4 regions of the Streptomyces sp. NPDC059010 genome follow, and region 1 is predicted to be linked to each of the others. Evidence: riboswitches for the same ligand, from Rfam matches in the RefSeq annotation. Region 1 holds a riboswitch; each other region holds the start of a gene.
The links. Region 1 has a riboswitch for cobalamin ahead of metE (5-methyltetrahydropteroyltriglutamate--homocysteine S-methyltransferase). Riboswitches for the same ligand answer to the same signal wherever they lie in the genome.

Region 1 (8,166 bases):
ACCCCGCCACCGCTCCCGGCAGGGCGGCCGTGTGGTCGACGGTGATCCTGCTGGTGACCTATGTGTCGGTCGCCTACGCGGTCGTGGCCTACGCCGGACCGGCGTACCTGGCCGAGAACGCCGAGGAGGAGGAGTTCATCTTCGCCCTGCTCGCCGACGAGGCGATGGGCGCCTGGGACTGGGTCGTCCTGCTCGCGGTCTCGACGTCCGGGCTGGCGTCGACGCAGACGACCATCATCCCCGCCTCCCGTACGGCACTGTCCATGGCCCGCCGGCAGGCCCTGCCGAGGCACTTCGCCCACATCCACCCACGGTTCCGCACCCCCGACGTGAGCACCTGGTGGGTGGCCGGCATCGCCATCGCCTGGTACATCGCCGTCCGCCGGATCAGCGAGAACGCCCTCTTCGACTCGCTCACCGCGCTGTCCCTGCTGATCGCGTTCTACTACGCGCTCACGGGCGTCGCCTGCGCGGTCTACTACCGCCGCCATCTCACCGAGAGCCTGCACCACTTCGTCCTCATCGGCCTCGGCCCCCTGGTGGGCGCCGGACTGCTGGCCTGGCTGCTGGTGGAGTCGGTCTCCGACATGTCCGATCCCGCGAACTCCTACAGCGGCGTCTCGTGGTTCGGGCTCGGCCCGCCGCTGGTCATCGGCATCGGCATCACCCTCGCGGGTGTGATCCTCATGGTCGTGTGGCGTCTGACGGCCCCCGCCTACTGGGCGGAACGCCCGGAGGTGGTCGACCCCGATCTCGTCCACGGCGACAGGGAGCACTGACGATGCCGGTCACTCTCGGCCGGCCCTGATCAGCCGGCTCCGTCCCCGCTCTCGACCGGATAAGGCACGAACGTGCTGCTGTTCTGGTCGATCCGCAGCCGGCGCCCGAGCGGCGGCGCGGCCCGCTGGGGGCAGTCGAGGCGCTCGCAGACGCGACAGCCCATGCCGATCGGGGTGGCCGCGGCGGTGTTGGCGAGGTCGAGGCCGTCGGAGTAGACGAGCCGATGGGCATGGCGGATCTCGCAGCCAAGGCCGATGGCGTACGTCCGCCCCGGCTCGCCCCAGCCGCCGCGGTGCCGGGTGACCACCCGGGCGGCCCACAAGTACCGCTGGCCGTCCGGCATTTCGGCGATCTGGACATGGATCCGGCCGGGCGCGGCGAACGCCTCGTAGACGTTCCACAGCGGGCAGGTGCCGCCCGCCCGGGAGAAGTGGAACCCGCTGGCCGACTGCCGCTTGGACATGTTCCCGGCCCGGTCCACCCGGACGAAGGAGAAGGGCACCCCGCGCAGCCGAGGCCGTTGGAGGGTGCTCAGGCGGTGGCAGACGGTCTCGTAGCCGAGGCCGTAGCGGTCGGTGAGCCGCTCGATGTCGTAGCGCACCTCCTCGGCCGCCGCGTGGAAGGCGGTGTACGGCAGGATCAGCGCGGCGGCGAAGTAGTGGGCGACGCCGATCCGGGCCAGGGCATGGGCGGGCGAGCCGGGTTCGAAGTCCTCGGCGGCCCGGCGGTCCAGGTCGTCGCCGTATTCGAGGAGGGCCAGCTGGGTCGCCATCCGGAAGGCGCGCTGGCCGGGGCGGAGGCGGCCGGAGAGGTGGAGGGTGCGGGTCGTCGCGTCGTAGTGGTGGAGCCGGTTGTCGGTGTCGTGGGGGTGCGGACGACTGCCGGTGTCGTGAAAGTGCGGTCGACTGCCGGTGTCATGGGGGTGCGGTCGACCGCCGGTGTATTGGGGGTTCGGACGGTCTCCGGCTTCGGTGGTCAGGCGGACTCCGTGGGCGTCGGTCAGTCTCGCCGCGAGGGTGCCGATGACCTCTCCGGGCCGGATGCCGATCTGGGCGGCGAGGTGCTCGGCCGCGAGGTCGGTCTCGTGCAGGTAGTTCTGGCGGCGGTAGAAGAAGTCCCGGATCTCCTCGTGCGGTGAGTGCGGCGCCGCGTGGCCGGTGTCGCGCCCGTCCGCGAGCCGCTCGGACAGCGCCTGGTTGCGGCGGCCCAGTCCGACCAGCACCTGCGCCACCGCCGGCATGCGCGAGGCCAGTTCGGCGAGGTCGGACGAGGAGACCCGGGACTCGGCGATCTCCCCGGCCAGCGCCTCGCGCAGGTCGGCCACCAGCCGGGTCGTGTCACGTTCGGAGAAGAAGCCCGGGTCGAGCCCGAACGTCTCGGTCAGCCGCAGCAGCACGGGCACGGTGAGCGGACGGGAGTCGTGCTCCATCTGGTTCAGATAGCTCGGGGAGATGTCCAGGGCGCGGGCGAGTTCGGCCTGGCTCATCCGGCGTTCCTCGCGCAGCCGCCGCAGCCGCGCGCCCGCGTAGGTCTTGCTCACTTCGGCCCCTCCTCCGTGTGCGGACAGGGGCAGCGTACGCGAGGAGCACCCGCCGCCTCCCTTCGCAAAGTTGGCAGACGAGGGCCGGAAGATTCGCAGAAGTTGGCAACGGTCCACGGTTGTTGGCACTCAGTGCCAGTGCCAAAGTCGTCGGTGCGGCCAGCGAGTTGCACTGGTTCGCACTCAGCACGAGACACGCAGTGCCAATCCCTGCCTGTCCAGGCACACGGATTGGCACTCAGCACAGACCGAGGAGACGGTGACAGTCATGGCAGAGGCGAGCACGCAGGCGGCCGGGGAACTCGCGCGGCGCTGGGCCACCGACCCGCGCTGGCAGGGCATCGAGCGCACCTACACCGCCGAGGACGTGGTACGGCTCTCCGGCAGCGTCCGTGAGGAGCACACCCTGGCCCGGCGCGGCGCCGAGCGGCTGTGGCGGCAGCTGCACGAGCGCGACTACGTCCACGCGCTGGGCGCGCTCACCGGCGGCCAGGCAGTCCAGCAGGTCAAGGCCGGACTCCAGGCCATCTACCTGTCCGGCTGGCAGGTCGCCGCCGACGCCAACCTGGCCGGGCACACCTACCCCGACCAGAGCCTGTACCCGGCCAACTCGGTGCCGCAGGTGGTCCGCCGGATCAACAACGCGCTGCTGCGCGCCGACCAGATCGCCACCGCGGAGGGCGGCGAGGACACGACCGACTGGCTCGCGCCGATCGTCGCCGACGCGGAGGCCGGGTTCGGCGGCCCGCTCAACGCGTTCGAGCTGACCAAGGCGATGATCGCGGCGGGGGCCGCCGGTATCCACTACGAGGACCAGCTCGCCTCCGAGAAGAAGTGCGGCCACCTCGGCGGCAAGGTCCTGGTACCGACCTCGCAGCACATCCGCACCCTGAACGCGGCCCGGCTGGCCGCCGACATCGCCGGTGTGCCGACGCTCATCGTCGCGCGTACGGATGCGCTCGCGGCCAGTCTGCTGACCAGTGACGTCGACGAGCGGGACGCCGAGTTCGTGACCGGGGAGCGGACGGCGGAGGGGTTCTACCGGGTGCGCAACGGGATGGCGCCGGTCATCGCACGCGGGCTCGCCTACGCGCCGTACGCCGACCTGATCTGGGTGGAGACCGGTACGCCGGATCTCGCGCAGGCGCGGGAGTTCGCCGAGGCGATCCATGCCCGGTACCCGGACCAGATGCTGGCGTACAACTGCTCGCCGTCCTTCAACTGGAAGGCGGCGCTGGACGACGACCAGATCGCCAAGTTCCAGCGGGAGTTGGGGGCGATGGGGTACCGGTTCCAGTTCATCACGCTGGCCGGGTTCCACTCGCTCAACCACGGGATGTTCGACCTGGCCCGGGGGTACGCCGAGCACGGTATGACCGCGTATGTCGAGCTGCAGGAGCGGGAGTTCGCCGCGCAGCAGCATGGGTTCACTGCCGTCAGGCATCAGCGGGAGGTTGGTACGGGGTATTTCGATCTGGTTTCGACTGCTGTCAATCCGGCTTCTTCGACCACGGCTCTGGCCGGGTCGACCGAGGAGGAGCAGTTCCACTAGGTCGTGGGCGGGCTGCGGGCCGGTTGTGGCTGGTCGCGCCCGCGCGGCGGAGCCGCATATCAGCACAGCCCCGCGCCCCTTTGAGGGGCGCGGTCCCTCAGCCCTTTTCAGGAGAATCCCCATGTCCGCAACCGCACTTACACACTGGCTGCGCGTGCTCGCCGCTCCCGGTCACCGGCACGACGAGGTCCTCACCCCGGCCGCCCTGGACTTCGTCGGCCGGCTGGTCGGGGCCTTCGGGGAACGCCGACTGGAACTTCTCAAGGAACGGCGTCGGCAGGCGCTGCGCCTTGGCTCTGGCTCGCCGCTCGACTTCCCCATGGTCACCTCCGGCATCCGCGCCGATCCCAGCTGGCGTGTCGCACCGCCCGCCCCTGGGCTGGCCGACCGGCGCGTGGAGATCGCCGGGCCGCCGGATCGCCGGACGGCCGTCGACGCGCTCAATTCCGGGGCCGATGTGTGGATGGCGGACTTCGCGGATGCCACCGCCCCCACCTGGGACAACGTCATCGACGGCCAGCTCACGTTGATCGACGCCATCGAGAATCGCGAGCAGCCCGCCACCACCATCGTGGTCCGGCCGCGGGGCTGGCATCTCGATGAGGAGCATCTGGAGTTCGACGGCCGGCCCGTGCCCGCCGCTCTCGTGGACTTCGGGCTGTACTTCTTCCACGGTGCGCGGCGTCAGATCGACGCCGGTCACGGGCCGTACTTCTGCCTGCCGAAGCTGGAGAACCGGTACGAGGCCCGTCTGTGGAACGACATCTTCGTCACCGCGCAGGAACTCCTCGGCATCCCGCGCGGCACGGTCCGCGCCACCGTGCTCATCGAGACGATCACCGCCGCCTTCGAGATGGAGGAGATCCTCTACGAGCTGCGTGAGCACTCCTCCGGCCTCAACGCGGGCCGTTGGGACTATCTCTTCAGCCTGATCAAGACCTTCGGCCACCGCACCGACTTCCTGCTCCCGGAGCGCGGGCAGGTCACGATGACGGCGCCCTTCCTGCGGGCGTACACCGAACTCCTCGTGCGTACCTGTCACAAGCGGGGCGCGCATGCCGTCGGTGGTATGGCCGCCCAGGTGCCGGGCAAGGATCCGGCCGCTCACGAGGCGGCGGTCGCCAAGGTGCGGCTGGACAAGGAGCGGGAGGCGGAGGACGGCTTCGACGGATCCGGGGTCGCGCATCCCGGGCTGGTGGAGCTGTGCCGGGAGGTGTTCGACGGGGTCCTCGGGGACCGGCCCCACCAGATCGACCGTACGCGTGACGAGGTCGAGGTGACGGCGGCCGAGCTGCTGTCGGTGCGCCGGACCGGCGGGCCGCCGAGCGCCGAGGGTGTGCGAGCCAATGTCGCCGTGGCGCTGCGGTACTTCGCCGCCTGGCTGCGTGGGCGGGGTGCCGTCGCGCTGTACGGGCTGATGGAGGACGCGGCGAGCGCGGAGATCGCCCGGGTGCAGATCTGGCAGTGGCTGCGGCACCGGGTGGTCGAGCGGGAGACGGTGGTACGGCTGCTCGAAGAGGAGCTGGTTTCGCTGGGTGCGGAGGATCCGTGGGCGCCGTTGGACGAGATTCGCGCGCTCTTCGAACGCACCGCGATGGCGGGTGAGTTGCCGCTGTTCTTCACCCCGGACGCGTACACGCAGCACCTCGTGCGACGAGTGGAGGAGGGGGCATGAGCGGGGACTTCAGGCGCGTCGGCGTGGTAGGCGGCGGGCAGATGGGGGCCGGGATCGCGGAGGTCTGTGCCCGGGCCGGGCTGGACACCGTGGTGTGCGAGGCCGACGCCGTCGCGGCCCGGGCCGCCCGGGAGCGCGTGGCCGCCTCGTTGGAACGGGCCACCAGGCGGGGCAAGTTGACGGAGGCCGAAGCACAGGGCGCGCTGACGCGGCTGGTCTTCACCGGCTGTCCGGAAGACCTGGCGGATCGGCAGCTCGTCATCGAGGCCGTCGTCGAGAACGCCGACGCCAAGGTGGAGGTGTTCACCGCGCTCGACAAGATCGTGGCGGATCCGGCGGCGGTCTTCGCGACCAACACCTCCTCCCTGCCCGTGATGCGCCTCGCCATGGCCACCGGCCGCGCCGACCGCGTGGTGGGACTGCACTTCTTCAACCCGGTGCCCGTGCTGCCGCTGGTCGAGGTCGTCACCTCCCTGCACACCGCTCCGGAGACGGCCGCCGCGGTCGAGGAGTTCGCCACCGGGGTGCTCGGCAAGACGGTCGTCCGCTCCCGGGACCGCGCCGGTTTCGTCGTCAACGCGCTGCTCGTGCCCTACCTGCTGGCCGCGATCCGCATGGCGGAGTCCGGGTTCGCCACCGCGGCCGACATCGACGCCGGCATGGAGCTGGGCTGCGCCCACCCCATGGGCCCGCTGAGGCTGGCGGACCTGATCGGCCTCGACACGGTCGCCTCGATCGCCGAGTCGCTGTACGACGAGTTCAGGGAACCCCTGTACGCCCCTCCCCCGCTGCTCCAGCGGATGGTCGAGGCGGGACTGCTGGGCCGTAAGACCGGGCGAGGGTTTCACATGTACGGCACCGGCATCTAGGGTTGCCGGTGCAGCTGGTTCGCCCCGTCCGCCAGGCGGGATGCGTCGTAAGAGGGAACCCGGTGGGAATCCGGGACTGCCCCGCAGCGGTGAGCGGGAACGACCGCCGTCATACGCACTGGGTCCGACGTACCGGGCCTGGGAAGCGACGGCCAGTAGGTGTCCTCGGGTGATGAGGACGTGCCCGCGAGTCCGAAGACCTGCCAACTGCCCGTGCGCGGACGATTCCGCGCGCGGACATCCCGGTGACCCCGAGGGCGGGTCGGCGTGCATACCGAACGGGCGGCCAGGGGCCGTTGCCGTCCGGTTCCGTCACCCCTTCGCGCTCTCGTCCCCCGTCGCCGGGATCTCAGGGATTCATCTCGCGAAGGAGATCTCCGTGACCACCGAGTCCGCAGCCGCGGCAGCACGGACCACCGTGTACGGCTACCCCCGGCAGGGCCCGAACCGGGAACTGAAGAAGGCGATCGAGGGCTACTGGAAGGGCCGCGTCACCGCCGACGAGCTCCGCTCCACCGCGGCCGGCCTGCGAGCCGGCAACTGGCGGCAGCTGGCCGAGGCCGGCATCGACGAGGTCCCCACCGGGGACTTCTCGTACTACGACCACGTCCTCGACACCACCGTCATGGTCGGCGCCGTCCCCGACCGGCACCGGGACGCCGTCGCCGCCGACCCGCTCGACGGGTACTTCGCGATGGCGCGCGGCACCAGCGACGTGGCGCCGCTGGAGATGACCAAGTGGTTCGACACCAACTACCACTATCTGGTGCCCGAGTTGGGCCCCGAGACAGTGTTCGTGGCCGACTCCGCCAAGCAGGTCGCCGAGTTCGAGGAGGCCGTGGCCCTCGGTCTGACGGCCCGGCCGGTCCTGGTCGGCCCGGTGACCTATCTGCTGCTCGCCAAGCCGGCCCCCGGCGTGGCCGCCGACTTCGAGCCGCTCACCCTGCTCGACCGGCTGCTGCCGGTGTACGCCGAGATCCTCGCCGACCTGCGCGCGGCCGGCGCCCAGTGGGTGCAGCTGGACGAACCCGCCCTGGTCCAGGACCGCACCCCGGCCGAACTCAACGCCGCCGAACGCGCCTACCGCGACCTCGGCGCTCTCACCGACCGGCCGAAGCTGCTGGTCGCCTCGTACTTCGACCGGCTCGGGGAGGCGCTGCCGGTGCTGGCGAAGGCGCCGGTCGAGGGGCTCGCGCTGGACTTCACGGAGTCCGCGGCCGCCAACCTGGACGCGCTCGCGGCCGTCGGCGGACTGCCCGGCAAGCGCCTGGTCGCCGGTGTCGTGAGCGGGCGCAACATCTGGGTCAACGACCTGTCGAAGTCCCTCGCCACCCTCGGCACCCTGCTGGGCCTGGCCGACCGGGTCGATGTGTCGGCCTCCTGCTCCCTGCTGCATGTGCCGCTCGACGCGTCCGCCGAGCGGGACATCGAACCGCAGATCCTGCGCTGGCTCGCGTTCGCCCAGCAGAAGACGCGGGAGATCGTCACCCTCGCCAAGGGCCTCGCCCAGGGCACCGACACCATCGCCGCCGAACTCGCCGCCAACCGCGCCGACCTGGCCTCCCGCGCGGGTTCCCCGGTCACCCGGAACCCGGACGTCCGGGCGCGTGCCGCCGCCGTCACCGAGGCCGACGCGCGCCGCTCCCGGCCGTACGCCGAGCGGGCCGCGGCCCAGCGGGCCCACCTCGGTCTGCCGCTGCTGCCGACCACCACCATCGGCTCCTTCCCGCAGACCGGCGAACTGCGCACC
Region 2 (8,166 bases), on a different contig from region 1:
CGTCGGACTCGGTGCCGCGGAAGTAGGTGCCGCTGGACTGGCGGATCTCCAGCAGACCGAGGAAGCCCAGCGACTTGATCGCCTCGCGGACGGTGGGCCGGTTCACGCCGAGCATCTCGGTCAGCCGCCGCTCGGAGGGGATCCGGTCGCCGGGCTGCACCTCGCCCGACATCAGGTACTCGATCAGCCGCCGGGAGACCTCGGAGGCCAACGGCTCCCGCGGCTCGACCTTGATCCTCGCGAGCTCGGCCATGGACTTCCTCACTTCGGCAGGGAGGGGACGGCCGGATTCTAGTTACTCACCGCGCCACCGGTGAACCAGTGAGCCGGACCGCCAGGCGCAGGCTCTCGGCGACCGCGTGGGGGATGTCGACGACGGGGAACAGCGCATGCCGTACGGTCCGTTCGGCGTCGACCACCAGGATCAGGCGTCTGTGCCGCAGTCGGCCCGCGCCCCGGAAGGTCGGCAGTCGCAGGGCGGCGGCGAGCCGGTGGGCGGCGTCGGAGAGGAGGGGGTACGGGACCTCCTCGGCGCGGGCGAACAGCGCCTGCTCATGGACGAGTTGGGTACTGACTCCCCGTAGATCCACTCCCGCCTCCCGGAACTCGGGCCAGGCCTCGCGGAAGAGCCGGTTCTCCAGCGTGCAGCCGTCGGCGCCGGGGATGTCCTCGCCCCAGACGACTCCGGTGCCGGGATAGGTGAAGAGCACGGTCGCGGCGGCATCCGGGGAGACGAGGGGCAGGTCGGCGCCCTGCGTGCCGGGCAGTTCGAGGCCCTCGGGCAGTCGGGTGCCGGTCAGGGCGTGCACCCGGGCGTGCTCGGCGCTCTCGGTATCGGCCGTCCCGGTGAGGCTTCCGTCCCCCAGGACCCACCGGTCGCCCCAGTCCTGCATCGCGACGAGCAGCGGCAGCAGCGCGGTCCCGGCGTCGGCGAGCAGGTACTCGTAGCGCACCGGACGCCGCTGGTAGAGGCTGCGGCGCAGCACCCCGCTGGCGACGAGCCGGCCGAGCCGTTCGGTGAGGACCTTGCGGGACAGGCCGATCTCGGCGGCCAGCGCGTCGAAGCGGACGTGTCCGCGGGCCACCTCGCGCAGCACCAGAACGTTCCACCAGTCGCCCAGAACCGTGGCGGCCTGGGCGATCCCGCAGGTCTCGTCGGCGTTGTGCATCCTCATGCACCCATAGTAGGTTCCTTTTCGGAACTCACTTTGTTCCCTGCTGGAACTTAGCCCCGTCGTCATCGCGACGGACCGAACGTGAGGAGCTGCAGCGTGCCCGTGGTCATCAGCCGGGTCGTCGGACGCGAGATCATCGACAGCCGGGGCAACCCGACCGTCGAGGTCGACGTGGAGCTCTCGGACGGATCGCTCGGCCGTGCGGCCGTACCGTCCGGCGCCTCCACCGGAGCCCGCGAGGCGGTGGAGCTGCGCGACGGCGACCCCGACCGCTTCCACGGCAAGGGGGTGCGGCGGGCCGTCGACGCCGTCAACGACACCATCTCCGACGCCGTGGTCGGACTGGCCGCCGACGGCCAGGCGACCGTCGACGCGGCACTGATCGACCTGGACGGCACGGCGGACAAGGCACGTCTCGGCGCGAACGCGATCCTGGGCGTCTCCCTGGCCGCCGCCAAGGCCGCCGCGGCCTCCCACCGGCTGCCGCTGTACCGCTACGTCGGCGGGGTCGACGCCCGGGTGCTGCCGGTGCCGATGATGAACATCGTCAACGGCGGTGCCCACGCCGACAATCCGCTGGACTTCCAGGAGTTCATGATCGCGCCCATCGGTGCGGCCACCTTCGCCGAGGCGGTCCGGATGGGCTCGGAGGTCTTCCACACCCTGCGCGGCAACCTGATCGCCGCCGGGCACAGCGTGAACGTCGGCGACGAGGGCGGCTTCGCACCCGACCTGCGCACCGCGGAGGAGGCGCTGGACTTCGTCGTACGCGCCATCGAGCAGACCGGTTACAAGCCGGGCACCGACATCACCCTGGTGATGGACCCGGCCACGTCGGAGTTCTTCCGCGACGGCGTCTACGACTACACGGGCGAGGGCGTCCGCCGGACCCCCGCCGAGCACGCCGACCACCTCGCGGCACTGGTCGACCGCTACCCCGTCGCCTCCATCGAGGACCCGATGGCCGAGGACGACCACGAGGGCTGGCGCGCTTTGACCGCGCGGCTCGGCGACCGGTGCCAGCTCACGGGTGACGACGTGTTCTGCACCAACGAGGCGCTGCTGCGCGCCGGGATCCGGGACGGCATCGCCAACTCGATCCTGGTGAAGGTCAATCAGATCGGCACCCTCACCGAGACGCTGGCCACCGTCGGCACCGCGCACCGCGCCGGGTACACCGTCGTGATGTCCCACCGTTCCGGTGAGACGGAGGACACCACCATCGCCGACCTCGCCGTCGCCACCGGCTGCGGCCAGATCAAGACGGGTTCGCTGTCGCGCTCCGACCGCACCGCCAAGTACAACCAACTCGTGCGGATCGAGGAGGAGTTGGGGACGCAGGCGCGGTACGCGGGGCGGGAGGCCCTGGGGTTGCGCCGCTGACACCCACCCGGCAGACCGGGCGGGGGCCCGACCCAGGGTCATGGATCAGGCCCCCGCCCGGCTTCCGAGGGGCAGTCAACCCGGCGGCATCCACATCGTCCCGCGGCCGGTCAGTACGGCTCGCGGGACGCCGGTGCGGTGCCGCCAGCGGGACCCCATGGGCCGTGTGTCACGGCCCGTACTCCACCGGCAGGTCTCGCCTTGTGGCACCGGTCCGCGCCGAGCGGCCCCCCGTTCGGGCAGTCGCCTCAGAGGGCGCTGCTGCTGCACCCCATGGACGAGCCCAGGTGCGTGCCGTCCTGCCCACCGGCGTTGCCCTCACCGTTGAGCGCGTTGCCCAGCGCACCGTTGAGGACGCCGACCTGGCCGAGGACGTCGACGTTCAGGTCGTGCGACTTGCAGTTGGAGCTCTGCAGGACACTGACCTGGTCCCCGCCTTTGCCGCCGCCGTCGAGACCCTGGGCGTTGGCCGTGCCGGCGCCCAGCAGTCCGACGCTGCCGAGGGCGACGGCCAGGACGGCAGCCTTGCGAAGCTTGTGCATGTCTTTCTCCGATGGAGTGAGGTGGGTGCGATCCGTGAGGGATCCGCTTCGTACAGTGATGAGAGGGTAATTGGAAAAGTCGCAATATATCCCTCTGCCACGCCGACGGCTCGCGATCTTGCTCCACTCAGATGAACGGCAGGGCCGACGCGGACGGTGGGCGGCTCGGCGAGCAACTGCCCCCGCGCTTCGACATGGTGGTACGAGAAGGTCACCGAAGCGGGTGCCGAGCAGCGCCAACTACGCACCGGGCACCCTCTCCACCCGACCACCGGCAGAAAGATGAGCCAGATGACCAGCCGCGTCACCTTCGTCTCCCCCGCGATGAACCCCTCGCTGCGTCGGCCCCGTTTCGACGACGGGGCGACCTCGCTCGACGACATCGGCATGACGCACGCGCGCGCGGCGGCCGGGGTGCTGCCACCCACCGCTCTGGTGGTCAGGTCGCCCAGCGTGCGCTGCCGGGAGACCGCCGAGGCACTGGAACTCGGTGCGGGCGAGCCGAGTGTGGAGCTCGCCGGGCTGGACGTCGGCCGTTGGCGGGGCCTTTCCCTTGACGAGGTCGGCGGCGCCGAGCCGGCGGCGGTCGGTCAGTGGCTCGCCGACCCCGCGTCCGCGCCGCACGGCGGGGAGTCGGTGCGGGACCTGTGCCTGCGGGTCGGGCGGTGGCTGGACGGCGCGGCACGGAGGGAGGGCCGTACCGTCGCCGTCGTGGAGCCCGACGTCGTACGGGCCGTGGTGGTGCATGTGTTGGACGCACCGGCGGCGGCCTTCTGGCGGGTCGACGTGCCGCCGTTGACGGCGACGGCGATCAGCGGACGGTCCGGCCGCTGGAACCTCGGGCTGGGACGGCCGTTGCACGCGCGGGCGGCCGGCGACGACGGGTGACGGCGGGAAAGTACGTGAGCGTGCGGCGCTCAGGAAGGAATCAGGCTCTCAGGCGCTCGGATCGCGATGACGGCGCAACAGCGCCGCGATGGCGCACCGCAGACAGCCCGGGTCCGCGTTCGTCTCCCCCGGCACTTCGGCGGCGCGGCACGCACCGGAGCAGTCCGCCGACGGTCTCCCGGTCGGCGCACCGGGGCCCGCCTCCGGAGCGGCGACCAGGGTCTCCAACTCCCTCAGCAGTTCCTCGGTGCGCCTCGCCTGCTGGGCGAGCACCCGCACCCGGGCGCTCTGGCCGCCGATCTGCCGTCGGCTCGCTAGGAGTTGCCGGTACTCCTCCGGCGTCAGGGCGACGGCCTCACGGCCGCCCAGGGTGATACGGCGGGGCTGGGGGTGCTTGGCCACGGGGCTCCTCCGCTGTGCTGGCCTCGGCCGTCCCCGTCCCGTCGGTGTGGTCGCTGTCCCGTCGGTGTGGTCGCTCGGATCGTCGGGTCATGTCCTGGCCGGGGTCGGTCGGATGTCCGAAGAACGCGAGAGGGCCCCCGGACGGTTCCGCGGGCCCTCGCGCATCGCGCATGGTCACGTCCAGATCGGCTGGGGGCGTCGCGTCCTGATCAGCCGGGGGCGGCCACCGTCGAAGACGACGCCGCGGCGGCCGGCCTGGGGTTCAGCAGCCGCTCGGCCAACTCGCCGAAGACGAGCCCGAACCCTGCCCACAGGGTGACCTGCATGGCCAGCGCGGAGAGCCGGAACCGCCACAGCACCGTGGCCGGGAAGTCCGCGGGCACCTCATTGACGGCCGGCAGGAACGCGTACGCCACTCCGATCACCAGCGCGAACGCGACGACCGCTCCCACGCTCGCCCACCAGTTCCCGAACCGCGGGGCGAGCCGCTTGCCCAGGATGGTCGCGGCGATCGCGAGGAGCACGCTCAGCACCATCATCAGGAAGTACAGCGTGGTCCGCTTGCCGATGGTGTCCGGGTCACCGACGGCCGGCGGGTTGGCCGGGTACTTCAGGAACGGCACGACATAGACGGCGAGCAACGCGCAGCCGGACAGCAGCAACGCGGTGGCCCGCGGGGTGAACCGGCCGACACGGCCGAGGGCGAAGCAGTAGACGAGAGCGGCGATACCGCCGAAGGCGACCCCGTAGATCAGCACACCGGTGGCCAGGCCGGCGGTGGACTGAAGACTCCGGGAGACGAGTTCGACCTCGTGCTCGTGCGCGGGAGCGTGCGCCTCCTCGAAGCCGATCGCCTTGCCGACGCTCGGTTCACCGAGGAAGTAGGCGGCGACCAGCGCGAGCACACCCGCGCCGAGCCCTGCCAGCATGCCCCGCACCAGCAGGTTTCTTACGATTGCGGAGTTCATGAGGGTGGTGGCTCCGCGGCGTCAGTGGCAGGGGAACCCGAGCAGATGGCGGGCGTCGTGCACCCACTCGTGGACGTCCTCGCCGGAGACGACGGCGGTGGCGCCCTGCTCTGCGCCGACGAAGTACAGCAGGACCAGCATCAGGATGCCGAAGAAGACCGCCCACGGGACGATCGCGCCGATCGGCAGCTTGGCGGGGAGAGCGGGAGTGGTGGCGGTCGGCTGAGCGACATGCTGGGCCATGGCAAGGCCTCCTTAAGGGAGTTCGCGTCCCATCTCGGTGGTGCACATGACGACGGCTACGGGTCTGACTCGCCGCCCCGTTCCAAGGGGCCGGCACACAGTGGCGCGACCGTGCCGGATTCCCACCGGCTTCCGTTCTGCCGTCGTCGATATCGAGCCGACACTACTCTTCGACCGGTACATGCCCAATGCCCCACGGACCGACCACCCTCCGCTCTCACCCAACCCTTACCTGCGCCGCCCTCCGCAATCACCGCCCAACCGGGCACCGGCTCGGTCGACATCACCCGCCTCACGGTGCATCCGCAACGTGGGCCCCTCTCGCCACGCCGCATCCGCCCTGTGCGCGTACGGACCACGCCTCCAGGCCCAAATGTTCGGCGCCGTAGAACTCAACCCTGTGCCCGACCCGCCTGGAGGTGTTTCAGCCCTGCCTCCTGCGGCTGCGCCGTTCTGCTCCCAGTTGGGCGTAGTAGTCGATGAGGTCGGGCTCGTCCACGGCGGCGGGGTTGACGACCTGCTCGACCGGGGCGCCCTGGAGAAGCCGTTTCACCGGGAGCTCCAGCTTCTTGCCGGTGCGTGTGTGCGGGACGGCCGGGACGGCGAGGATCTCGTCGGGGACGTGGCGGGGCGAGGCGCCGGTGCGGATCGCATCGCGAATGCGGTCGCGCAAGGCGTCGTCTACTTCGATGCCGGCCGCCGGGACGACGAACAGCGGCATCCAGTAGCCGCCGTCCGGCTCCTCCATGCCGATGACCAGGGCTTCCGTGATCTCGGGGAGGCGTTCGACGACGTCGTGGATGTCGGCGCTGCCGAGGCGTACGCCGTTGCGGTTCAGCGTCGAGTCGGAGCGGCCGTGGACGATCACCGAACCGTGGCCCGTCACGGTGATCCAGTCGCCGTGCCGCCACACACCGGGGTACACCGAGAAGTAGGCGTCGTGGTACCTGCCGCCGTCGGGGTCGTTCCAGAAGTACAGCGGCATCGACGGCATGGGACGGGTCACCACCAGCTCACCCACCTGGTCCACGACCGGGAGGCCCCCGGCGTCGTACGCGGCCAGCGCCACGCCGAGGTTGGGTGCGGACAGCTCCCCCGCCCAGACCGGGGTGGTGGGTGCCGAACCCGCGAAGCCGGACACGACGTCGGTGCCGCCGCTGGTGGAGGCGAGCAGGACCTCGGTGCCGACATGGTCGCGGACCCAAGGGTAGGCGGAGTCGGGGAGCGTGGAGCCGGTGCAGCCGACCGCGCGGATCGACGCCAGGTCGTGTACGGCGGGCTCGACGCCGAACTTGGCCATGCCGAGCAGGTATTGCGGGCTGGTGCCGAAGAGCGTGACCCGGTGGCGGGCGGCCAGGTCCCACAGGATGTCCGGCTGGGTGAGCGGGGCCGGGCTGCCGTCGTAGGTGCAGGTGGTGGCGCCGGTGAGGAGGGTGGAGGCGACCAGGTTCCACATCATCCAGTGGGTGGTGGTGTACCAGAGGAGGCGGTCGCCGGGGCCGAGGTCGGAGTGCAGGCCGAGGGTCTTGAGGTGCTCCAGAAGGACGCCGCCGTGGCCGTGGACGATGCCCTTGGGCAGGCCGGTGGTGCCGGAGGAGAAGACGACCCACAGGGGGTGGTCGAACGGCACCGGCACACAGGCGAGTTCCTCGGAACGGGTCGCCGCGTCCTCCCACGGGAGCACCAGGGAGGGGTAGTTCGTGGAAAGGGCCCCCGGGAGGCCGACGTGGTCGACCAGGACGGTCGCCTTCAAGGTGGGCAGCGCGCCCGCCAGTTCGCGTGCGGCCTCGCGGCGGTCGTGGGTGGTGCCGTTGAAGAGGTAGCCGTCGGCGGCGATCAGCACGGTGGGTTCGAGCTGGCGGAAGCGGTCGGCGGCCGCCTTGGGGGCGTAGTCCTGCCCGCACACCGACCACACGGCGCCAAGACTCGCGGCGGCCAGGAACGCGACGATCGCGTGCGGGGTGTTGGGCAGATAGCCGACCACACGGTCGCCCTGCCCGACGCCCAGTTCGCGCAGGGTCGCCGCGACCGAGGCGACCTGGGCTCGCAGCCGCTCCCCGGTCACCTCGTATCCGGCACCGGTCTCGTCCAGCGCGATGACCGCGACGTCGTCGCCCGCGAGACCGCGCAGGGCGTGGTGGGCGTAGTTGAGGGTGGCGCCGGGGAACCAGCGGGCGCCGGGCATCCGCTCCTCGGCGAGCACGCTCTCGTACGGGGTCGCCGCCTCGATGTCGAAGTACTCCCAGACCGCGCCCCAGAACCCTTCGAGGTCGGTGACGGACCAGCGGTGCAGAGCGGCGTAGTCGTCGGCGTCGATGCCCTGGCGCCGGGCGAAGTCCGCGATGCGGCTGCTTGCGGCCGACTCCGGGTCGGGGGTCCAGAAGGGCGTGCTCATCGTTCGTTGCTCCTCAACAGGGCTTCGGTCGGGGACTGTTCGTGGCGGCGCCGGGTCGTGCACAGCAGCGGCGCCCAGGCGTCGGTGGCGGTGAAGTCGTCGCCGCCCGACGGGACGACGTCCAGGACGACGCGGTCCGGTCGCAGCAGGACGGCGTCCGCGCGGCCGGT
Region 3 (5,144 bases), on a different contig from region 1:
TCGGCGTTCTGCTCCGTGGCGCTCTTCCCAGAGGCGTTCTGGTCTTCCGCGGCCGTCGGTTCCTTCGCTCCCGACACCTGCTCGCCGCACCCCTTCTCCGGGTATCCGGTGATCGCGCAGAGCAGGGCGTTCGTGTCGTAGCGCAGGGGTTCGGCCACCGCTGCGAGGGCCTCTGCCGCGGTCGCGTCCTCGCTCACGCGGGCGCATACCGTACGGCGGGCCGGGGGCGTCTCGCCCGACGGGGCGTCCGCCGCCGTACCGAAGTCGATGACCAGCGCCACCCGCTTCTTGCCGTCCTGGGCCGGGGTGCGCGCGCAGATCACCTCGAACACGGCGGCGCCCCTCGGCCGTGCCGCGTCCTTGGAGTCCTCGCTCACCGCGAACCGGAAGCCCTGGACGTCGCCGTCGGAGGGGCGGGCGGTGGAGGGGCCCTGGGTGGCGTAGGTCCAGGTGTCGCCGGCGCGGTCCCAGAAGGACCAGTAGCGGTAGCCGGTCGCCTGGGCGGCCTGGGCCGCGCCGGTCAGGAGGACCAGCGCGGCCAGGAGCGTGGCGAGCGTGCGCCGGATCACGGGCGACGGCCCTTGGTGCGGCCGCTCAGCAGGAAGCCGACGCCGATGCCCGCGACCAGGCAGACGCCGACGATCCACCAGACGCCGACGCCGTTGTCGTCGTCCGCCTTCTGCTCGGACGCCTTTGCCGACTCCGCCGCCGTCGTCCGCGGTGCGGGACCCTGTGCGTTGAGCTGCTTGACCAGGTCCGTGCCGCCGAAGTCACGCGGGTCGGCGCCCGCCGCGTCGGCGGCGAGGATCAGCTGGGCGTAGGCGGCGGGGCCGCTCTGCTTCGCCCAGGCCGCGGCGTTCTTCTCCAGCCACTCCAGGGGCTTCTGGGCCGCCGAGGCACCACCCTGTACGGCGAGCGCGACGACCACGTCGGCGGTGTTGCCGTAGTCGGGCTGGTCCTCGGCGCCGGCGAGGGCGGACTTCAGGTGGCCGTCCTTCGCCACGGCGTCCGCCAGGTAGGAGGCGCCGTTGGCCGAAGCCTGCTCCGGAGTGAGGTCAGCCGCGTCGGTGCAGGCGATGTCCTTCTTCTCACCGCCCCGCGGCGATATGCCCATCCCCAGCGCGCCGACGACGGCCGCAGCCGTAGCGTCCGCGTTGGCCGACAGCTTGCCCTTCTTGTCGGGCTGGTAGGCGAAGGCGCCGCCCTTCGCGCACGGCAGGGCGAGCTTCAGCAGAGCGTCGTAGGGTGACTTGCCGTCCTTGCGGATCTCGGCGGGGTCGTCGCCGAAGGCGTGGAGCGCCCCGATCACGACGGACGTCGAGTTGGCGTCGCTGGCTCCGCCAGGTGTGTAGCCCCAGCCGCCGTCCTTGTTCTGCACGGACTTCAGCCAGGTCACCGCCTTCTTGACCTCGGTGTCGCGCTCACCGACCGCGGCCAGGCCCTGGACGGCGACGGCCGTGCTGTTGGTGTCCACCATGGCTTTGGCGTCACACGCCTTGGAAGGGTCGGCGCGGAAGGCCGTGAACGCCCCGTCGGCGCACTGCTGCCCGGCCAGCCAGTCGACCGCCTTGGCGGCCGGCTCCAGCTTCATCCGGTTCTGCGCGATCAGCGCGAGCGACTGGCGCCAGACGCCGTCGTACGTCGGGTCGGTGGTGCCGTACAGCCCGGCCGGGAGCGAGGCGGACGGCGACGGGGTGGCGGCCTGGGCGACCGGGGTCGCGACGCCGATCACGGTGACGGCGGCCAGGACCGCGGCGCTGCGGCGGACGTACATGATCGGCGGGTGCCCTTCCCTAAGGGGAACCGGGCAGCACAGGGAGGACCCCCGGGCGGCTCGGCTCCGTATACCTCGACGGTGCCGCACTCCGGCCCACTGCCGGGGTACGTGAGCCGGTCACGAATCCGTACCGGGCGATCCGGCTTGCCAGTTGCAGGCTCACGGTTGCGGGTCAGCGCCGGTTTTGCACCGGCTTCCCCCTGTACGGGTGTGATGACGACGCCGACACTCTACCCGCCCGTAACCGGCCCCCTGAGGGGCGCCTGTGCGGGCGGGCGGTCGGGCCCGGCGGCGCGACCCCCGCAGCACAGGAGGCTCAGCCGTCGGCCCTCGGGGTGGGGCCGCCGAAGGGGAGGTGGAGGGTCCGCGAGGTGAGCAGCCAGGTGCCGTCCGGCTGTCTGCGGAAGGCGTCCTCGTAGTGGCCGATCTGGACGGGCGGGCCCGCCGGGACGATGCCGCCCTCGTGGCCGTCGACGCGGTAGGTCGTGAAGTACGAGGTCGCGGTCGCCGTGTCCGGGGCCGTGACCGTGACGAGGACGTTGGACATCATGCGGCGGGAGAGCCGGTCGGCGGGGCGGGAGCCGAAGTACGCGCGAAGCGCGTCCCTGCCCTCGACCGACCGATCGCCCTCCGGCCAGGACCAGACGCCGTCCTCGGTGAACAGCTCGGCGACAGAGGCCGGTTCGCCGAGGTCGAGGCGGTGGACGAAGTCGATGATGACGCGCTCACAGGCGCGTTCGGCGAGAAGGAGCTCCATGGGCACGTATTAAACGGCCCCGTACGTCACCTCAAGCCGCCACGGACGTCGCCTCAGACCGCCACGTACGTCACCGGCTCGCTCCCCGTCACCGCCTCCGCCCTCCCCAGCTTCACCAGGCGTCGCAGATGCGCCTCCGCCTCCGCGATCGCGATGTTCCTTGAGGGGTACGGGATTTGGTCCCAGGGGCGGTTCCACTCCATGCGCTCGGCGAGCTGCCAGGGAGTGAGGGGTTCGGCGAGGAGGGTGAGGAGGCCGGTGAGGCGGGACTCGTGGTGGTCCAGCAACTGCCGTACGCGTGACGGCGCGTCGGTGAACGTGTGCTGGTGGGCCGGGAGGACCTCGGCGGGGGACAGGTGGGCGACACGTTCGAGGGAGGCCAGGTAGTCGCCCAGGGGGTCGGTGACGGTCGTGTCGTCGGGGTCCTCGTAGAGGCCGATGTGCGGGGTGATCCCGGGGAGCAGATGGTCGCCGGAGAACAGGCGTCCGTGGCCCGGGAGCCGGGCCGGGTGGTCCTCCTCCAGGTGCAGGCAGACATGGCCGGGCGTGTGACCCGGGGTCCAGATCGCGCGCAGGCGGCGGCCGGGGAGGTCGAGGAGTTCGCCGGGGACGATCTCGCGGTCGGGTGCGGCGGGGGAGAAGCCGGGGAGCGTGCTCGGCCGGCGGGCGGTGCGCAGCGGGGCCACGTGCGCGTCGGGGGCGCCGGCCGCCGTGAGCTTGGCCGCCATGTAGGAGAACCACCGCTCGGGCCGCGTCGTCCGGGTGCGCCGTACGATCGCCGCGTCCGCCGCGTGCATCGCGATCCAGGCGCCGGAGGCCTCGCGCACCTTGCCGGACAGGCCGTGGTGGTCGGGGTGGTGATGGGTGATCACCACGCCGTGGATCTCGGCGGGCGCGGTGCCGCAGGCCGCGAGCCCCTCCGCGAGGGTGTCCCAGGACGCCGGGTCGTCCCAGCCGGTGTCGACGAGCACCGGGCCCCGGTCGGTGTCGACGACGTACACCAGGGTGTGGCCGAGAGGGTTGTCGGGGATGGGGACCCGGATCGACTTCACGCCGCCGCCGTGGTCGTACATCTGCGTCATGGGTTCCCCAATCGCCGCGACACGTTCCGGCCGACCGGATCACTATAACTAGAACAGGTTCCGATGGGAGCCCGAGTCATCTACGTGCGGTCCGTGGACTACTCGGGGCGGAACTGGTATCAGTGCGTAGATCTGATGGATCGTCAGAGTTGCGCTCCGGGGAGGCAGTCGGCCATGACCGAGCTCGTGGAACACGGACAGCTGTTCATCGGCGGGGAGTTGACCGACCCCCTGGGCAAGGACGTCATCGAGGTGATCTCGCCGCACACGGAGGAGGTCATCGGACGCGTCCCGCATGCCTCGTCGGCCGACGTCGACCGGGCGGTGGCGGTGGCGCGCAAGGCGTTCGACGAGGGGCCCTGGCCACGGATGAGCCTCGACGAGCGCATCGAGGTCGTCACCCGCATCAAGGACGGAATCGCCGTACGGCACGAGGAGATCGCCCGCGTGATCTCCTCCGAGAACGGCTCCCCGTACTCCTGGAGCGTCCTCGCCCAGGCCCTCGGCGCGATGATGGTCTGGGACGCGGCGATCACGGTCGCGCGGAACTTCACCTACGAGGAGACCCGCGACGGCGTCCTCGGCAAGATCCTCGTCCGGCGCGAACCGGTCGGCGTCGTGGCGGCCGTGGTCCCCTGGAACGTCCCGCAGTTCGTCGCCGCCGCCAAGCTCGCCCCCGCGCTGCTCACCGGCTGCACGGTCGTGCTCAAGCCGTCGCCCGAGTCACCGCTGGACGCCTATCTCCTCGCCGAGATCGCGAAGGACGCCGGGCTGCCGGAGGGCGTGCTGTCCATCCTTCCCGCGGACCGCGAGGTGAGCGAGTACCTCGTCGGGCACCCGTCGGTCGACAAGGTCTCCTTCACCGGCTCGGTGGCCGCCGGCAAGCGCGTCATGGAGGTCGCCGCCCGCAATCTCACCCGCGTGACACTGGAGTTGGGCGGCAAGTCGGCGGCCGTCGTCCTGCCGGACGCGGACGTCGAGGCGACCGTCGCCGGAGTCGTCCCGGCGGCCTGGATGAACAACGGCCAGGCGTGCGTCGCCCAGACCCGCATCCTGCTCCCGCGCTCCCGCTACGACGAGTTCGCCGAGGCCTTCGCCGCGGCGGCCGGCGCGCTGGTGGTCGGCGACCCGCTGGACCCGGCGACCCAGGTGGGCCCGCTGGTGGCGCAGCGGCAGCAGCGCAGGAACCTCGACTACATCCGGATCGGCCAGGAGGAGGGCGCGAAGATCCTGGTCGGCGGCGGGCGCCCACAGGGGCTGGAGCGGGGCTGGTATGTCGAGCCGACGCTCTTCGGGGACGTCGACAACTCCATGCGGATCGCCCGCGAGGAGATCTTCGGGCCGGTGATCTGCCTCCTCCCCTACGGCGACGAGTCCGAGGCCGTGAAGATCGCCAACGACTCCGACTACGGCCTGAGCGGCAGCGTCTGGACGGCCGACACCGCGCACGGCATCGAGGTCGCGCGCCGGGTCCGTACCGGCACCTACTCGGTGAACACCTTCAGTCTCGACATGCTGGGCCCGTTCG
Region 4 (8,166 bases), on a different contig from region 1:
CCCGGCCTGCCTGAGCGCGTCCAGCACCCGCACCGCCGAGGCGGGCGTGTCCAGACCGACCGCGTTGCCGACGCGCGAGTGCTTGGTCGGGTAGGCGGTGAAGACGAGCGCCAGCTTCTTCTCGGCGTTCGGCTTGTGCCTCAACCGGGCGTGCCGTACGGCGATCCCGGCGACGCGCCCGGCCCGCTCGGGGTCGGCGACGTACACGGGAACGTCGTCGGGCCCCTGCTCCTTGAAGGAGAACGGGACGGTGATGAGGCGGCCGTCGAACTCGGGGATCGCGACCTGCATCGCCGCGTCCATGGGGGAGAGGGCGGCGTCGGACTCGTCCCAGGCGCTCTTGGACGAGGTCAGGCACAGACCCTGCAGGACCGGCACATCGAGCTCGGCCAGCCTGCCGATGTCCCACGCCTCCTCGTCGCCGCCCGCCGACGCCTGCGAGGCGTGCGTGCCGCCGGCGGCGAGGACGGTGGCGACCAGGGCGTCGGCCTTGCCGAGGATCTCGTACAGCTCCGGGTCCGCGCCGCGCAGCGAACCGCAGTACACCGGAAGGGCGTTGGCGCCGTGCGCCTCGATGGCGTCGCACAGGGTGTCCACGAACGCGGTGTTGCCGCTGAGCTCATGGGCCCGGTAGAAGAGCACGCCCACGGTCGGCCGCCCCTCGACGAGCGGACGCTCGCCGTGGACGCCGTACTCCGGCATCTTCTGCGGCTCGACGAACCCCTCGCCCGTCAGCAGCACGGTGTCCGAGAGGAACCGGGCGAGCTCGGTGAGGTTGGCGGGGCCGCCTTCCACGAGGTACTTCAGCGCCTCGGCGACCACACCGGCCGGGACTGACGACTCGGCCATCAGCTCCGCGTCCGGCACGGCCTCGCCGCCCAGCAGCACGGTCGGCACACCCGACGCCTTCAGCCTGGCGAGCCCGTCCTCCCAGGCCCGCTTGCCGCCCAGCAGCCGTACGACGGCGAGGTCCGCACCGTCGAGCAGCGCGGGCAGCTCGCTCTCGACGTCCACGCGGGTCGGGTTGCCGATCCGGTAGTCGGCACCGGAGGCGGCGCGCGCCGCCAGCAGATCGGTGTCGGCGGTCGACAACAACAACACAGTGCTCATGCGGGCGCTCCCGGTGGAATGAAAGGCAGTCCTTGCGGCGCGCCCGACTCGATGAGCCGCCAGAGCGCGTCCGTGTCCGCGTGCTGTTCGATCAGATCGCCGAGCCGGTCGAGCTGCTCCTCGCGCAGCGCGGCGAACGACGTGTCGGGGGCCGGCACGAAGCGGCGGCCCGCGGCGGCGGCCACCTCGCGCAGGAAGGCCCGCCGGAATCCGTCCGACTCCAGTGAGCCGTGCCAGTGCGTGCCCCAGGTCTGGCCGACCCGGCAGCCGTCCAGGAAGGGCTCGCCCCCCGTGATTTCGGCGACCCCGTGGTGGATCTCGTACCCCTCGACCGGCTGGCCGAGGGCCTCGCCGACGGGCCGGGTGAGGGTCTTCTCCCGGGCGAACCGCACCCGGACGGGCAGTACCCCGAGGCCGTCGACGTGCCCGCGGCGGCTTTCGACGTCGTCCTCGATGTGCTCACCGAGGACCTGGAAGCCACCGCAGATACCGAGGATCGGCCGCCCTTCGGCCGCCCTGCGGACGAGGGCTCGCGCGAGCCCCCGCTCCCGCAGCCACTCCAGGGCGCGGACGGTCCCCCGGGTGCCGGGGACGACGACGAGGTCGGCGTCCGCGAGTTCCTCGGGCCGGTCCACGAACCGCACGACGACGCCCGGTTCGGCGGCGAGCGCGTCGACGTCGGTGAAGTTGGACATGAGCGGGACGGCACAGACGGCGACGCGCAGCACGTCCTCGCCGACCGGTGGGGCGACGTTCGACTCCCGCACGGTGCCCCGCAGGGAGACCCGCAGCCCGTCCTCCTCGTCGATCCCGAGCCCGTGCCGGAAGGGCAGCACGCCGTAGGTGTGCCGTCCGGTGAGCCCGTGGAGCATGTCGAGGCCGGGCTCCAGGAGGCTGACGTCTCCGCGGAACTTGTTGACCAGGAACCCGGCGATCAGCCTCTGGTCCTCCTCCGACAGCAGCGCGACGGTGCCGAAGAAGGAGGCGAAGACGCCACCGCGGTCGATGTCGCCGACGACGAGCACCGGAAGCCCGGCATTGCGGGCGATGCCCATATTGACGATGTCGGTCCGCCGCAGGTTGATCTCGGCCGGAGAGCCGGCCCCCTCACAGATCACCGCGTCATAAGTGCCCCGCAATTCGGCGAGACACTCCAGCACGGTCCCGAGAAGCTTCTGCTGCCGCCCGCCGTGATAGCCGCGCGCGCTCAGCTCACCGACCGGCTTGCCTAGCAGCACGACCTGACTGCTCTGCTCGCCACCGGGCTTGAGCAGCACGGGATTCATGAGCGCGGTCGGCTCGACACGGCAGGCCTGCGCCTGCATGGCCTGAGCCCGCCCGATCTCGGCGCCCTCGCGCGTGACGAACGAATTCAGGGACATGTTCTGCGCCTTGAACGGCGCGACCTTCACACCCTGCCGCACCAGCCACCGGCAGATCCCGGCGGTGACGACGCTCTTGCCCGCGTCGGAGGTGGTACCGGCGACGAGAAGCCCACCGCCCGTCATGACGTACGCCCCTTCGCGATACGGCGCGCGGCGACACAGACGCCGAGCGCGAGCCAGCCGACGCGCTTCGACAGCCGTACGGCACGCTCGATGTCGGAGGTGCCGACGGTCCGCCCGTCCGCGTTGAGCACGGGCCGCTGCTCGACCCGCCCGCCGTAGGACAGCGTCCCGCCCAGCCGCACACCGAGCGCCCCCGCGAACGAGGCCTCGACGGGCCCGGCGTTGGGGCTCGGGTGCTTGGCGGCATCGTCACGCCAGGCTCGTACGGCCCCCCGGGAGTCACCCCCGGCGACGGCGGCGAGTACGGCGGTGAGCCGTGCCCCCGGCCACCCCGCCACGTCGTCGAGCCGGGCCGAGGCCCACCCGTACCGCCGATACCGGGGCGACTTGTGTCCGACCATGGCATCGAGCGTGTTCACGGCCCGGAACCCGAGCAGCCCCGGCACCCCGCCGAAGGCCCCCCACACGAGCGCCCCCACCACGGCATCGGAGGTGTTCTCGGCAACGGACTCGACCACGGCCCGCGCGATCCCGTCCGCGTCCAGCGCCTGCGGATCCCGCCCGCACAGATGCGGCAGCCGCGCCCGCGCCCCCTCGACGTCCCCCGCCTCCAGGGCACGCCCGATGCCCCGGGCCTCGCGCGCGAGCGACGTTCCGCCGACAACGGCCCAGGTGGCGGCGGCGGTCAGTGCGACGGAGGTGGCGGGAGACATACGTACGGCACGTGCGGCGAGCGCCCCGACGGCCACGGCGCCACCGGCGCACACGACGGTGTGCACCGCACCCCGCGCGCGGTCGTCGCGCCACAACACCCTCTCCACGGCCCCGGCGGCCCGCCCGAACGCGGCGACCGGATGCCCCCGGCGCGGATCGCCGAGCAGCAGGTCACCGAGGAGTCCGGCGGCGGCGCCGTACGCGAAGACGCGATCGGCACGCATCGGGGTCAGCCGACCGTGGGTTCAGCCGAGGGGCCGGACACGGGTCCGACAGTGCCGGACGTGGGTCCGGCAGTGCATCTCGATCGGCAGGCGAGCATCGCGTTATGTCCTCACTCAGGGTGTCCACGCCCTGGTTCGACGAGACCGACGACGAGAGTTCCTGGCTCCCGGGGCTATCTACCCCGGTCACAGTGGCGGGACCGCGCCGGATTCACACCGGCTTCCTCTTCTGCCGCCGTACATGGCTCCGGCAGTCCACCACGGGGTTGGAAGGGGCGTCAACTTGCCGTTGACCTGCGATGGGGGAGTGTGCAGAACCCCACACCGCTACCACGCCGACCTGCCCCCGGTGTCCGACTTGGGAGGCAATTCCCCTGTGCGGGGCGGCCTTCCGCAACCCGCTTGCGGCGGTGGGTCGCGACCCTCTGGAATAACGCGTACAGGGATAAAACACGCGGGAGGGACAAGCCAGTTGGCGTATGTGACCGGTCGTTTCCCGGAGGCCCTCGGACCAGCGGTGGCCCGGCTGCGGGGGCCGGACGGCAAGACCGTCGGCACGGGATTCCTGCTCGCTCCGGGCACCGTCGCCACCTGCGCCCATGTCGTGGCGGACGCCCTCCGTACCGACGCACGGGACGAGACGGCCCCCACCCGGCCGGTCACCGTGGAGTTCCCGCTGCAACGCGGATCCGCGGCGTACGAGGCGTCGGTGTCGGCCTGGTGCCCGGTGGCACCCGACGGCACCGGCGACATCGCGCTGCTGCGGCTCCCGGAACCGGCGGCACTCGAAGCGGCAGCGTCCGAAGCGACCGACGTCCCCGTCCCCACCCCCGCCCCCGTTTCCGTCCCCTCCGCGACGCCGGGCGGCGCATCTCCCGTCCCGCTCGCCGGAGTCGGCGATGTCTGGGACCACCGGTTCCGCATCCTCGGTTTCCCCGCCACCGCCGAACACGGAGCCTGGATCGGCGGACGGCTGCGCGGCGCGGTCGGGCAGGGCTGGATCTCGATGGAGGCCGACGGCACCGCGTACCGCATCACCCCCGGCTGCAGCGGAGCGCCGGTCTGGGACGAGGAGTCCGGCGCCGTCGTCGGGATGACGGTCGCGACCGACCGGGGGCCCGACTCGGTCACCGCCTACCTCATCCCCGCGGAGGCCCTCCTCGCGCTCCAGCCGGGCCGGCGCCGCTGTCCGTACCGCGGACTCGACGCCTTCCGGGAGGAGGACGCCGAGCAGTTCTTCGGCCGGGAGGAGGAGACGGAACGCCTGCTCGACGCGGTGGACCGGCACCTCGTCGTGCCGGTCGTCGGACCGTCCGGCAGCGGCAAGACGTCGCTCGTGCGCGCCGGGGTGCTGCCCCGCCTGCGGGCCCGGGGCCACACCGTCTCGGAGATCCGCCCCCTGCCCGGCACCCGTGCCTCGCTCACCCTGGCCCGGGCCCTGATCCCGGTCCTGGAACCCGGCCTCGGCGTGGCCGAGCAGGAGCGAGGCGCCCTGGAGCTCGCGGACCTGCTCGACTCCGACGACGGTCCCGGCCCGGCGGACCTCGGGCTGCGTCTGCTCGACCACTGCGGCCCGAGCGGCCACGTCCTCTTCCTCAACCAGTTGGAGGAGACCGTCGCCGCCGAACCGCTCACCGCCCGCGCACTGCTGGGCCTGGTGGTCTCGCTGGTCTCGGCCCCGGCGGACGGGAAACGCCTACGCGTCCTGGCCACCCTGCGCTCCGCGTCCCTCGATGACCTGGCGGACCCCGCCACCGCCCGGGTGCTCAGCGACTGCGCCCAGGTCGTGGCTCCGCTGGGCCGAGCCGGACTCCTGCGCGCCGTCGAGGGACCGGCGGGCACCGTCCCCGGTCTCACCCTCGAACCCGGCCTGGCGGAACGCATCGTCGACGACGCGCAGGACGAACCGGGGCACCTGCCCATGGTGGAGTTCGCCCTGACCGAACTCTGGTCCCACGAGAAGGGCATCCGCCTCACCCACGCCGGCTACGAGGCCCTCGGCGGCGTCGCCGGAGCCCTGTCCGGACATGCCGAGAAGCGGGTCGGCGACGTCATCGCCGTGCAGGGCGACGCACCGGTCCGCCGCCTCTTCACCCAGCTTGCCCGCCCCGACGACACGGGCGGCTTCACCCGCAAGCCGGTCCGCCTCGCGCTCCTGTCGCCCGAACTCCGGTCAGCCGCGGAGGCCCTGGCCACCGGCACCCACCTCGTCCGCATCACCCACGGCCCCGACGACGACCCCATCGTCGACCTCGCCCACGAGGAACTGGTCCGCTCCTGGGGCCGCCTGGGGGACTGGCTGGACGAGTCCCGGGCCTTCCGTGCCTGGCAGGAACGGCTGTTGCAGGCGCTGGCGCACTGGAGGGAGACGGGAGGTGAGCCGGGGGCGTTGCTGCGGGGTTCGATGCTGGCCACGTCCGTGGAGAGCCTGGAGGATCCGGATCGCCGCGCGGACATCTCAACGGCGGAGCGCGACTATGTGCAGCTCAGTCGGCGGCATCAGCAACGGGGCCTGCGGCGGTGGCGGTTGGCGGCGGCGGTGATGGTGGTGCTGGCGCTGGTGGCGGGGTGCCTGGCGGTGGACACGTGGCTCGGGCGGCTGGCCCTGGAGGAACGGGTACGGACGGCGGCGTCCAGGCGACTGGTGGAGGACGCCGCCCGGCTCGCCGCGACCGATCCGGGCATGGCCGCGCGGCTGGCGGTGGCCGCGTGGCACAACTCGCCCGGCAAGGAGGCGCGGCAGGCGCTGCTCCAGGCCTATCTCGGCGGCATGTCGGTGGTCTCCGCACATGAGGGGCAGGGGTCCGAGCCCATTTCGAGCATCGACGTCACCCCGGACGGCTCCATGGCCGTGACCACGTCCGTCAGCCGGGACGGCGAGGCGCACGCCCGGGTGTGGACGGGGTTGGAGGAGGGGCGGGCGAGTTGGTGGCAGGTGCCGGGTCTTACCGGCGGAGCGGCTCCTGAACACGCCGAGTTCAGTGATGACGGCGGGCTGCTGGCCATCGTGTCCGCCGATGGTGCGGTCCACTGTTACGACGTAAGCGCCCATGAACACCTGTGGACCAGGCCCCAACCGGCGCTGGGGACCCAGCACAGGGCCCATACGGTGGCGCTCGACTTCTCGGACAGCGGTCGACTGCTGCTCCGCCTTGTCGCCGACGATCTTGTCGAGAGCGGGACGCCGCGCAGCTCTCACGTTCAGGTCTGGCAAGGCCGCACGGGAGAGGCGGAGAAGGCGTCACAGCGGGGGCTGCCCAGCGGTCCGGATGTGAACGACGCCGCGCTGGTTGCGGAGGGCCGGGACGTGGTCTTTTTCAGATGGGCGGAGGCCGGCGGGGAAGCGCGGGTGCAAAACCTGCTGACCGGCGGGAATCGGCGCATGGTCCCGGATGCCGAGTGGCTCTCCCACCGGGGAGCCGGGGTCGTGGTGGACCGGGGCCACGGGTGGCATGAGTTGATTCGGCTGACAGGCTCCGGTGGCGCCGCGGGACGGCGGTTCGTGGCCATCGAGCCGGATGGTACGGACCTGGCCGGGCGCTATGCGGTGGACAGGAACGGCACACAGGTGAGCCCGTACGAGGTGGTCGACGTGGCTACCGGCAGCCGCTACCGGGTGCCGGGCCTCGCCTCGGTAGGAACGGGCGAGGAGCAGCCCGTCGGTGTCCTCCCGGGCGAGAAGGACGGGGCCGCCCCGCGCATCCTGGTGGCTTCCGGGTCGGATCTGTTGGTGCTGAGGACGAAGAAGGAGCGCAGCCTGCCGCTGCTGGACACCGAGCCTGGTGATGCGGGCGGGGAAGCCTCGTACGTGCGAAGCCCTGGAGGTGAGTACCGCGCATACATTGACGGCCTCGGCACCACCGACACGACGGCCGTGAGGGTGGTCGTGGCCCGCCGGGGTGAGGAGGGTCGGGCGGAACCGGTGACGCTCAAGGAACTCGAAGGCGAGACAGTCTGGGGATTCTTCACCACGGACGGCAACTACTTTGTCGCTAGGGGCCAGGAAGCGGTCGCCGCCGTAGATCCGGACAGCCCGAAGGACGTGCTGGTGCGGTCCTTCCCGGACATCGTCGACGTTGCTCCCCTCCGCGGTAGCGCGATGGCTATCCTGACGCACCGTCAACTGATCCGGTACGACGTCGCGTCGGGCGAGTACACGGTCCTGGGCGAAGATCCCTGCGGTGAGCAGGGGCAACCATGCCGCGGGTTCGCCGTCCGTCCCGGACGGCGTGAGGAAGTGGCGGTCGGTCACAGCAGCGGCGAACTGGTCGTCTGGAACACCGAGACCGAGCGGGCACGCGGAGAAACCGGCATCACGGTGGCGGACACAGGGGATCCGGTGGGGCTGGCATTCGATCCGCAGGGCCAGACGGTCGCCACTTCGGTAGACGCCAGAACGATCCAGCGATGGGACGTGGAGACCGGTGGGCGCGTGGGACCGGCCCTAGAAGCGAACCACGACCTGTCCGCAGTGGCGCTGGCCGACGACGGAACCGTCCTGGCCGACGCTGACGGCAGCCTGCTCTGGTGGAGACCTGGGGACAGCGAACCCTATGTCGAGTTCCCTTTCTCCCCGCTCCCGTATGACATCCACCTGACAGCCGACCAGC

Region 2: linked by a shared signal. The riboswitch ahead of ACFWYS_RS04165 (CbtB-domain containing protein) and the one ahead of metE (5-methyltetrahydropteroyltriglutamate--homocysteine S-methyltransferase) in region 1 are both predicted to bind cobalamin.
Region 3: linked by a shared signal. The riboswitch ahead of ACFWYS_RS19860 (prenyltransferase/squalene oxidase repeat-containing protein) and the one ahead of metE (5-methyltetrahydropteroyltriglutamate--homocysteine S-methyltransferase) in region 1 are both predicted to bind cobalamin.
Region 4: linked by a shared signal. The riboswitch ahead of ACFWYS_RS06030 (cobalamin biosynthesis protein) and the one ahead of metE (5-methyltetrahydropteroyltriglutamate--homocysteine S-methyltransferase) in region 1 are both predicted to bind cobalamin.

Annotation. Positions count from the first base shown of each region.
Region 1 covers NZ_JBHYJA010000021.1:120,726-128,891, reverse strand. The annotation lists gene ACFWYS_RS23720 (APC family permease) at 1-779, shown strand, start outside; gene ACFWYS_RS23715 (short-chain fatty acyl-CoA regulator family protein) at 809-2,320, opposite strand; gene aceA (isocitrate lyase) at 2,589-3,872, shown strand; gene aceB (malate synthase A) at 3,994-5,547, shown strand; gene ACFWYS_RS23700 (3-hydroxybutyryl-CoA dehydrogenase) at 5,544-6,416, shown strand; cobalamin riboswitch at 6,415-6,639, shown strand; gene metE (5-methyltetrahydropteroyltriglutamate--homocysteine S-methyltransferase) at 6,796-8,166, shown strand, end outside.
Region 2 covers NZ_JBHYJA010000003.1:81,331-89,496, reverse strand. The annotation lists gene ACFWYS_RS04200 (FadR/GntR family transcriptional regulator) at 1-253, opposite strand, end outside; gene ACFWYS_RS04195 (winged helix-turn-helix transcriptional regulator) at 300-1,175, opposite strand; gene eno (phosphopyruvate hydratase) at 1,278-2,558, shown strand; gene ACFWYS_RS04185 (hypothetical protein) at 2,807-3,100, opposite strand; gene ACFWYS_RS04180 (histidine phosphatase family protein) at 3,392-3,988, shown strand; gene ACFWYS_RS04175 (hypothetical protein) at 4,037-4,390, opposite strand; gene ACFWYS_RS04170 (CbtA family protein) at 4,600-5,358, opposite strand; gene ACFWYS_RS04165 (CbtB-domain containing protein) at 5,380-5,601, opposite strand; cobalamin riboswitch at 5,638-5,778, opposite strand; gene ACFWYS_RS04160 (acetoacetate--CoA ligase) at 6,026-7,996, opposite strand; gene ACFWYS_RS04155 (bifunctional 3-(3-hydroxy-phenyl)propionate/3-hydroxycinnamic acid hydroxylase) at 7,993-8,166, opposite strand, start outside.
Region 3 covers NZ_JBHYJA010000017.1:26,613-31,756, forward strand. The annotation lists gene ACFWYS_RS19855 (SCO2322 family protein) at 1-569, opposite strand, end outside; gene ACFWYS_RS19860 (prenyltransferase/squalene oxidase repeat-containing protein) at 566-1,774, opposite strand; cobalamin riboswitch at 1,889-2,011, opposite strand; gene ACFWYS_RS19865 (nuclear transport factor 2 family protein) at 2,094-2,534, opposite strand; gene ACFWYS_RS19870 (MBL fold metallo-hydrolase) at 2,588-3,616, opposite strand; gene ACFWYS_RS19875 (aldehyde dehydrogenase) at 3,791-5,144, shown strand, end outside.
Region 4 covers NZ_JBHYJA010000004.1:234,389-242,554, forward strand. The annotation lists gene cobN (cobaltochelatase subunit CobN) at 1-1,110, opposite strand, end outside; gene ACFWYS_RS06025 (cobyric acid synthase) at 1,107-2,618, opposite strand; gene ACFWYS_RS06030 (cobalamin biosynthesis protein) at 2,615-3,556, opposite strand; cobalamin riboswitch at 3,690-3,832, opposite strand; gene ACFWYS_RS06035 (trypsin-like peptidase domain-containing protein) at 4,038-8,166, shown strand, end outside.